One region of the Streptomyces sp. NPDC059851 genome, then DNA from elsewhere that is predicted to be linked to it. Evidence: predicted binding sites of a transcription regulator. Region 1 holds the regulator's gene; each other region holds the start of a gene.
The links. Region 1 encodes HrcA, which represses chaperone genes, less so after heat shock. Its sites were predicted from a motif close to TTNGCACTCNGNNNNNCNGAGTGCNAA; they were not measured.
Positions count from the first base shown of each region.

Region 2: a site for HrcA is predicted at 1,288-1,314, ahead of groES (co-chaperone GroES). Genes of this name have one in related genera too.
Region 3: a site for HrcA is predicted at 2,011-2,037, ahead of groL (chaperonin GroEL). Genes of this name have one in related genera too.

Region 1 is NZ_JBHWJJ010000102.1:18,770-22,006, forward strand. Features, by position in the region: gene ACFV7Q_RS27990 (MBL fold metallo-hydrolase) at 1-653, opposite strand, end outside; gene hrcA (heat-inducible transcriptional repressor HrcA) at 798-1,814, shown strand; gene dnaJ (molecular chaperone DnaJ) at 1,815-2,951, shown strand; gene ACFV7Q_RS28005 (nitronate monooxygenase) at 3,110-3,237, shown strand, end outside.
Region 2 is NZ_JBHWJJ010000031.1:42,272-45,508, reverse strand. Features, by position in the region: gene groL (chaperonin GroEL) at 1-718, opposite strand, end outside; gene groES (co-chaperone GroES) at 833-1,141, opposite strand; gene ACFV7Q_RS13920 (FtsW/RodA/SpoVE family cell cycle protein) at 1,516-2,919, shown strand; gene ACFV7Q_RS13915 (hypothetical protein) at 3,044-3,237, opposite strand, start outside.
Region 3 is NZ_JBHWJJ010000013.1:91,553-94,789, forward strand. Features, by position in the region: gene ACFV7Q_RS06875 (Uma2 family endonuclease) at 1-152, shown strand, start outside; gene groL (chaperonin GroEL) at 231-1,850, opposite strand; gene ACFV7Q_RS06885 (cold-shock protein) at 2,222-2,425, opposite strand; gene ACFV7Q_RS06890 (MoaD/ThiS family protein) at 2,808-3,086, opposite strand; gene thrC (threonine synthase) at 3,120-3,237, opposite strand, start outside.

The DNA of each region.
Region 1 (3,237 bases):
GCCCCGTGCCCCGGCACGTACAGGGCGTCCTCCCCGCCCAGGGCCAGCAGTCGGTCCATGGCCGCCGGCCACTGTGCGGGGACCGCGTCCTTGCCCGCCTGGGGCTCGCCGGACTCCTCGACGAGGTCCCCGCAGAACACCGTCTCCCGCTCGCCCGGCACGAACACGGCGAGGTCGTAGCGGGTGTGGCCGGGCCCCACATTGGCCAGCAGCACCTGCACACCGCCCAGGTCCAGCGTCCACTCGCCCGACACCAGGTGCCGCGGCGGCACCAGCAGGTCGGTCGCCTCGGCGGCCTCGGCCGCGTCCAGGCCCTGGCGCACCGCGCCGTCCCGGAGCTCCTCGCGTCCCGAGACGAGGTCGCCGTCCAGCCCGACCGCCCCGTAGACCTCGGCCCCGGAGAAGGCCGCCCCGCCCAGGACGTGATCGAAATGGCCGTGCGTGAATGCGAGATGGGTCACGCGCCGGCCCGTCAGCCGCTCGGCCTCCGCCCTGAGCGCGGCCCCCTCCCGAACGCTCGAACCGGGGTCGATCATGAGGACGGAGTCGTCCCCGACCACCAGTCCCACGGTGCAATCCCACACCGGAAGGCGCTTGCGGCCGGTCCGCGGCGTCAAACGTTCCCAGTTCGTGTCTTCCCAACGTAGGTCCATGCCGCGACGCTACCTGGCGGGCCACCCTTGCTAGCCGCGTACTGCCCGGCCGTACACTGGCCGGGGGATCTCTGGCACTCCGACGAGGTGAGTGCCAGAAGCAGTGGACCACGACGACCCGCATCACAGCTGGAGGTGTGCGCGATGCTCAGTGAACGCAGACTCGAGGTGCTCCGCGCCATCGTCCAGGACTACGTCGGGACGGAGGAGCCGGTGGGCTCCAAGGCGCTGACCGAGCGCCACAAGCTCGGCGTCTCGCCCGCCACCGTGCGCAACGACATGGCCGTCCTGGAGGATGAGGGCTACATCGCCCAGCCGCACACCAGTGCCGGCCGGATCCCCACGGACAAGGGCTACCGCCTCTTCGTCGACAAGCTGGCGGACGTCAAGCCGCTCTCGACGCCGGAGCGGCGGGCCATCCAGAACTTCCTCGACGGCGCCGTCGACCTCGACGACGTCATCGGCCGGACGGTGCGGCTGCTCGCGCAGCTGACCCGCCAGGTCGCGATCGTGCAGTACCCCTCGCTGACCCGCTCCACGGTCCGCCACGTCGAACTGCTCGCGCTGGCGCCCGCGCGCCTGATGCTCGTGCTGATCACCGACACCGGCCGGGTCGAGCAGCGGCTGGTGGACTGCCAGACGCCGTTCTCCGAGGCCTCGCTGGCCGATCTTCGGGCGCGGCTGAACAGCAGGGTCGTGGGTCGCAGGTTCACCGACGTGCCGAGGCTCGTGCAGGACCTGCCCGAGGCCTTCGAGCTCGACGACCGGGTCACGGTCACGACCGTGCTGCAGACACTTCTGGAGACGCTGGCGGAAGAGGCGGAGGAGCGGCTGATGATCGGCGGCACCGCCAATCTGACGCGCTCCGGGCACGATTTCCCCTTGACGATCAGGCCGGTGCTGGAGGCGCTGGAGGAGCAGGTCGTGCTCCTCAAGCTACTCGGCGAGGCCAGTGAATCGGGCATGGCTGTACGAATCGGGCACGAGAACGCCTACGAGGGACTGAACTCCACGTCCGTCGTGTCGGTCGGCTACGGTTCGGGCGGCGAAACTGTCGCCAAACTCGGCGTGGTCGGACCGACCCGCATGGACTACCCCGGAACGATGGGAGCGGTACGCGCAGTGGCACGTTACGTCGGACAGATCCTGGCGGAGTCGTAAGTGGCCACGGACTACTACGCCGTACTCGGCGTGCGCCGCGACGCATCGCAGGACGAGATCAAGAAGGCCTTCCGCCGCCTCGCGCGCGAACTCCACCCGGACGTCAACCCGGACCCGAAGACGCAGGAGCGCTTCAAGGAGATCAACGCCGCGTACGAGGTGCTCTCGGACCCGCAGAAGAAGCAGGTCTACGACCTCGGCGGCGACCCGCTGTCCTCCTCGGGCGGCGGTGGCGCGGGCGGCTTCGGTGCGGGCGGCTTCGGCAACTTCTCCGACATCATGGACGCCTTCTTCGGCCAGGCGGCGCAGCGCGGCCCGCGCTCGCGGACCCGCCGCGGCCAGGACGCCATGATCCGCCTCGACCTGGAGCTGGACGAGGCGGCGTTCGGCACGACCAAGGACATCCAGGTCGACACCGCCGTGGTCTGCACCACCTGCTCCGGCGAGGGTGCCGCACCCGGCACCTCCGCGCAGACGTGTGACATGTGCCGTGGCCGCGGTGAGGTGTCGCAGGTCACCCGGTCCTTCCTGGGCCAGGTCATGACCTCGCGCCCCTGCCCCCAGTGCCAGGGCTTCGGCACCGTCGTCCCGACCCCGTGCCCCGAGTGCGCGGGCGACGGCCGGGTCCGCTCCCGCCGCAGCCTCACGGTCAAGATCCCGGCGGGCGTCGAGAACGGCACCCGGATCCAGCTCGCGGGCGAGGGCGAGGTCGGCCCCGGCGGCGGCCCCGCCGGCGACCTGTACGTGGAGATCCACGAGCTTCCGCACCCGATCTTCCAGCGGCGCGGCGACGACCTGCACTGCACGGTGACCATCCCCATGACGGCGGCGGCCCTCGGCACCAAGTGCCCGCTGGAGACGCTCGACGGCATGGAGGAGGTCGACATCCGGCCCGGCACCCAGTCCGGCCAGTCGATCCCCCTGCACGGCCGCGGCGTGACGCACCTGCGCGGCGGCGGCCGCGGCGACCTGATCGTCCACGTCGAGGTCCAGACCCCGGGCAAGCTGGACGCCCAGCAGGAGGAGCTGCTGCGCCAGCTCGCCAAGCTGCGCGGCGAGGAGCGGCCGATGGGCCAGTTCGCGCCGGGTCAGCAGGGCCTCTTCAGCCGCCTGAAGGACGCGTTCAACGGCCGCTGAGCGGTTCGGGGAACACCCGTCGCACACCGCGCACACCGCGCACGAGCCCGGTCCGGGGGAGCCCCGGGCCGGGCTCGGCGCACGCCGGGGGAAGGCGGGCCGGACGGGGCGGTCGCAGTGATTCGGCGCCGTGGGCGGGACGTGGCACGATGCAGGACATGTCCTTGGCGCTGAGCGGTCCCCACCGGTACCCGATCGTGCAGGCTCCCATGGCGGGCGGGGCCTCCTGCCCGCCGCTCGCCGCCGCCGTGTGCGAGGCGGGCGCCCTGGGCTTCCTGGCCGGCGG
Region 2 (3,237 bases), on a different contig from region 1:
GGATGACCTTCTCCAGCAGCGGCAGCAGGTCCTGGATGGAGGAGATCTTGCCCTGGTGGATCAGGATGTAGGGGTCCTCCAGGACCGCCTCCATGCGCTCCTGGTCCGTGACGAAGTACGGCGACAGGTAGCCCTTGTCGAAGGCCATGCCCTCGGTGAACTCCAGCTCCAGGCCGAAGGCGTTGGACTCCTCGACGGTGATGACACCGTCCTTGCCGACCTTGTCCATCGCCTCGGCGATGAGCTCGCCGACCTGCTGGTCCTGCGCGGAGAGCGCGGCGACGGCGGCGATGTCGGACTTGTCCTCGATCGGACGGGCGGTCGCGAGGAGCTCGGCGGACACGGCCTTGACCGCGGCGTCGATGCCCTTCTTCAGGGCGGCCGGGGAGGCGCCGGCGGCGACGTTGCGCAGACCCTCGCGGACCAGCGCCTGGGCCAGCACGGTGGCGGTGGTGGTGCCGTCACCCGCGATGTCGTTGGTCTTGGTCGCCACCTCCTTCACCAGCTGCGCGCCGAGGTTCTCGTACGGGTCGTCCAGCTCGACCTCGCGGGCGATGGTGACACCGTCGTTGGTGATGGTGGGGGCGCCGAACTTCTTGTCGATGACGACGTTGCGGCCCTTGGGGCCGATCGTCACCTTGACCGTGTCGGCAAGCTTGTTGACGCCGCGCTCGAGGGCGCGACGGGCGTCCTCGTCGAACTTCAGGATCTTCGCCATGGGAGCGGTTCAGCCCTCTCGGAAAACTCGGGTTCAACGACCCGCGCCCCTCGCCGCCCGGCAATCAGCGGGGTGACCAGGGGCGCAGATCAAAGCAGTTCTGGGAGAAGTGAATTACTTCTCGATGATCGCGAGCACGTCGCGAGCCGAGAGGACGAGGTACTCCTCGCCGCTGTACTTCACCTCGGTGCCGCCGTACTTGCTGTACAGCACGATGTCGCCGACGTTGACGTCCAGCGGGAGACGCTGGCCGTCCTCGAAGCGGCCCGGGCCCACGGCGAGGACGACGCCCTCCTGGGGCTTCTCCTTCGCGGTGTCCGGGATGACCAGGCCGGAGGCCGTGGTCTGCTCGGCGTCGAGCGGCTGGACCACGATGCGGTCCTCAAGCGGCTTGATGGCAACCTTGGAGCTGGCGGTCGTCACGATCCGACCTCCCCCTTCGGAGATCTCACGGGGTTAACTGTCTGAGGTGGCGACCAGGTGGATCCGTCGTCGCGGGTGCCGGACCTGCCCGTCGCTGTGTTGGCACTCACCGGGGGTGAGTGCCAGGTGCGAGACTATTCCGGCGATTAGCACTCGGTCAAGCGGAGTGCCAATACGGTCCCCCCGGTTCGCACATCCGGCCACTCCGGCCGCCGAGTCGGCCGGATCCAGACGGTCCCCCTCCCGAACGCTCCGAGCAACCCCGACGACCGCATGATCGTCCTAGACGATATGAAGCTAAAGCGTTCCATTGACGATCAGATCGGACCCATGGCTTCCGCCTCCCCCGTCACCGCCGACGGGCGCGGCGACCCGTGCGGGGGCTGAGGCCGCTGACGGCCGCCGGGGCCCGCCGCCGCACCGAGGCCCTGCTGCTCGCCCTCGTCGTCGGCACCACCGTCCTCGGACACGCGAGCGCCGGCCTGGGCCTGAACGGCGAGCTGCCGGTCGACCTCGCCGGCTTCGCGATCAGCATGAGCCTGCTGGCCCTGGTGGCACACCTGGGCGTGCGCCGGTTCGCCGCGTACGCGGATCCGCTGGTCCTCCCGCTGGCCGTGCTGCTGACCGGGCTCGGGCTGGTGCTGCTGCACCGGCTCGACCAGTCGTACGTCGAGCGGTACGGCGCCGAGGCCAACGCCCCCGGCCAGCTGGTGTGGACGGTGATCGGCGTGGCCGCCTGCCTGCTGGTGGTGGCACTGCTGCGGGACCACCGCCTGCTCCAACGGTTCATCTACCTCACGATGGCCGGGGCGCTGGTGCTGCTGATCGCGCCGGCGTTCTCGCGGGCGGACACGTACGGGGCGAAGCGCTGGATCGTCATCGGCGGCTTCTCCGCGCAGCCGGGCGAGTTCGTGAAGATCATGATCGCGGTCTTCTTCGCGGGCTACCTGGTCGTCCACCGGCATTCCCTCGCCCTGACCGGGCGGCGGTTCCTGGGCCTGCGGCTGCCCCCGATGCGCCAGCTGGGCCCCCTCGTCACCGTCTGGATCCTGTCGCTGCTGGTGCTGGTCTTCGAGCGTGACCTGGGCACCTCGCTGATCTTCTTCGGCGTCTTCGTGGTGATGCTGTACGTCGCCACCGAGCGCACCGGCTGGATCGTGTGCGGCCTGGTCATGGCCGCGGCCGGAGCGTTCGTCGTGGGCTCGACCGAGCCGCACGTGAAGGGGCGCGTGGCCGCGTGGCTGGACCCGCTGTCGTACTACTGGCAGGACCGGCCCCCGGGCGTCACCTCGGACCAGTCGGCGCAGGCCCTCTTCAGCTTCGGCACCGGCGGCATCTCGGGGACGGGGCTCGGCCTCGGGCATCCCGAGCTGATCGTGTTCGCGGGCCGCAGCGACTTCATCCTGACGACGGTGGGCGAGGAGCTCGGCCTCGCCGGGGTCATGGCGGTGCTCCTCCTGTACGGCCTCCTCGTGCAGCGGGGACTGCGGATGGCGCTGGGCGCCCGCGACCCCTTCGGCAAGCTGCTGGCGGTGGGCCTGTCGGCGGCGCTGGCACTGCAGGTGTTCGTGGTGGCGGGCGGTGTGACGGGGCTGATCCCGCTGACCGGCAAGGCGCTGCCGTTCCTGGCGAAGGGCGGCTCGTCCCTCCTCGCCAACTGGATCATGATCGCGCTGCTGCTGCGGATCAGCGACAGCGCGGAGCGGCAGCGGCTGGCGGACCGCCGAGGCCCCGTGGCGACCGTGCTCACGCCGGTGGTGGCGGTCGGGCGGGACTGAGGGGCGCCGGGCGGGGTGGAGGGGGCGCCGGGCCGGCCCGGGGGTGCAGGACGGGGCCTAAGGGTGCAGGGGGGGGCCAGGGTGCGGAAGGGGGGTCGCCGGCCGGCCGCGCCTTCCGGACGGCTCAGCCGCCGCCTTCGGACTCGATCACCCGTTTGGCCGCCTCGGCCTCGGCGGCGGCGGGCGACAGCTCGGAGAGGGTGTCGAGGTCGTGGTCCTTCTCCAGCTCCCGCTCCCAGGCGTCGGCCAACTCCTGCTGCCGGGCGGGGGGCAGCTCTCGGACCTTCTCCCGGTGCGCAGGGCTCAGGGCGTTCAGGA
Region 3 (3,237 bases), on a different contig from region 1:
TCGACATGCAGGAGTCGGAGATCACCTGCTTCTCCGACCCCTCACCGCACGGCTACCGCTCCCGGCAGACGGTGCCCTTCGGGAAGCCCCTGACCGTCGCGGAGCCCTTCGGCTTCGAGTTCGACACGGCCGGGTTCCAGTCCGCGTCCTGAAACGCCCGAGGGCGGCACCCCCTCCGGATGGAAGGGGTGCCGCCCTCGGTCGCGAACAGCCGATCAGCGCGGGGCCGATCAGAAGTCCATGTCACCGCCCGGCATGCCGCCCGGAGCGGCGGCGGCCTTCTCCGGCTTGTCGGCGATGACGGCCTCGGTGGTCAGGAACAGCGCGGCGATCGACGCGGCGTTCTGCAGGGCGGAGCGGGTGACCTTCGCCGGGTCGATGATGCCCTCGGCGATCATGTCGACGTACTCGCCGGTCGCGGCGTTCAGGCCGTGGCCCGGGGTCAGGTTGCGCACCTTCTCCACCACGACGCCACCCTCAAGGCCGGCGTTGACGGAGATCTGCTTCAGCGGGGCCTCGAGGGCCAGCTTGACGGCGGCGGCACCGGTGGCCTCGTCGCCCTCCAGCTCCAGCTTCTCGAAGACCGAGGAGGCCTGCAGCAGGGCCACGCCACCACCGGCGACGATGCCCTCCTCGACGGCGGCCTTCGCGTTGCGGACGGCGTCCTCGATGCGGTGCTTGCGCTCCTTGAGCTCCACCTCGGTCGCGGCACCGGCCTTGATGACGGCCACGCCGCCGGCCAGCTTCGCGAGGCGCTCCTGGAGCTTCTCGCGGTCGTAGTCCGAGTCGGAGTTCTCGATCTCGGCGCGGATCTGGTTCACGCGACCGGCGACCTGGTCGCTGTCACCGGCACCGTCGACGATGGTGGTCTCGTCCTTGGTGATGACGACCTTGCGGGCGCGGCCCAGCAGGTCCAGGCCGGCGTTCTCCAGCTTGAGGCCGACCTCCTCGGAGATGACCGTGCCGCCCGTGAGGATGGCGATGTCGCCGAGCATGGCCTTGCGGCGGTCGCCGAAGCCCGGGGCCTTGACGGCGACGGACTTGAAGGTGCCGCGGATCTTGTTGACGACCAGGGTCGACAGGGCCTCGCCCTCGACGTCCTCGGCGATGATCAGCAGCGGCTTGCCGGACTGCATGACCTTCTCCAGCAGCGGAAGGAGGTCCTTCACGTTGCTGACCTTGGAGTTGACGATCAGGATGTACGGGTCGTCGAGGGACGCCTCCATACGCTCCATGTCGGTGGCGAAGTACGCCGAGATGTAGCCCTTGTCGAAGCGCATGCCCTCGGTGAGCTCCAGCTCCAGACCGAAGGTCTGGGACTCCTCGACGGTGATGACGCCTTCCTTGCCGACCTTGTCCATGGCCTCGGCGATCAGCTCGCCGATCTGGGTGTCAGCGGCGGAGATGGAGGCCGTGGAAGCGATCTGCTCCTTGGTCTCGACATCCTTCGCCTGCTCCAGCAGGGCGCCGGAGACGGCCTCGACGGCCTTCTCGATGCCACGCTTGAGGGCCATCGGGTTGGCGCCGGCGGCCACGTTGCGCAGACCCTCGCGGACGAGCGCCTGGGCCAGGACGGTGGCGGTGGTCGTACCGTCGCCCGCGACGTCGTCCGTCTTCTTGGCGACTTCCTTGACCAGCTCGGCGCCGATCTTCTCGTACGGGTCCTCGAGCTCGATCTCCTTGGCGATGGAAACACCATCGTTGGTGATCGTGGGGGCGCCCCACTTCTTCTCAAGGACGACGTTGCGACCCTTGGGGCCAAGGGTGACCTTGACGGCGTCGGCGAGCTGGTTCATGCCGCGCTCGAGACCGCGCCGGGCCTCCTCGTCGAACGCAATGATCTTGGCCATCTGAAGTGGTCCTCCAGGACTGGGGTTCCCCCTGCGCCGGGCAGGCGCGCGGGGAGGGTGGATTGCTCCGGACCGCGCCTGCGCCCGCGACGGACGGCCTGCGTGCCCGGCGGTTCCTTCCCGCCGGACGCTGCGGGCCTCACCGACCCGGTCCCGTGTAGTAGCACTCTCCGCGGGAGAGTGCTAACGCCAATGATTAGCACTCGACCCCCGCGAGTGCAAGCGGCTTCGGACATCCCCGGCCATGCCGCCGGACGCCGCCGCCCGACGCCGACCGCTCCCCGCCCGGGACGCACGAAGGGCCCGCACCCCTCCTCAGGATGCGGACCCTCGTGTACGCGTCGGTGGCCGGTCGCGCCGGTCGCGCGGTCTCAGACGGCGAGCTTGACCATGTCCGCCTGCGGGCCCTTCTGGCCCTGCGAGATCTCGAACTCGACCCGCTGACCCTCTTCAAGGGTGCGGTACCCGTCCATCTGGATGGCGCTGTAGTGGACGAACACATCCGCACCACCGTCGACCGCGATGAAGCCGTAGCCCTTCTCCGCGTTGAACCACTTGACGGTGCCCTGAGCCATGCCTAACTCCCCTATTACTGGCCCTTGCGCGGGACCGCACTTCGCGGTCCCGGGTCAGAACTTGCGCCGGAACGCCTCGACCGCGGCTGAATGTATCTGCACCGGTGCTGTCTGCAACAGGTCAATCCGACGAGAATTCTGGACACACCGAAAGGGCCAAATAGGCCGAAAATTTATCGTATTCCCGGGCAACTCGGACCCGGCATATCGCGCCAAAGCCCCATACCGCACGTGCACATTGACTCAATGTCACCCCTCGCAGGGCCCGTTCATATGCAGCGGGCAAGAACAACGGAGGGGGCTTCCCCAACTCTACCGCGGCCAACCAAGCAGAATTACCCCCTCCGCTTAATGCCGGAGGGGGTAATCCTCGGAGGACGAATCAGCAGCCGCCGGCAACGGCCGGGATGATCGAAACGCCCGCGCCGTCCGGGGTCGCCGCCTGCAGGCCGCCCTCGAAGCGCACGTCGTCGTCGTTGACGTAGACGTTGACGAAGCGGCGCAGCTTGCCCTGGTCGTCCAGGACGCGCGCGGCGATGCCGGGGTGGTTCTGCTCCAGCGACGCGATGACCTCGGCGAGGGTCGCGCCCTCGGCCGGGACCTCGGCCCGGCCGCCGGTGTAGGTGCGCAGGATGGTGGGGATGCGGACGTTGACGCTCATGGCGCTACTGCCTTTCCGGTAGGGCGGGGATGGTCAGGCCAGGCCGGCGGCGCGGAACGCGTCCAGGCTGGGGCGGATGGTGGCGGTCTGCCCGCTGTCCGCGGCCACCGCCTCCAGGGTCTTCAGGCCGTCACCGGTGTTGAGGACCACC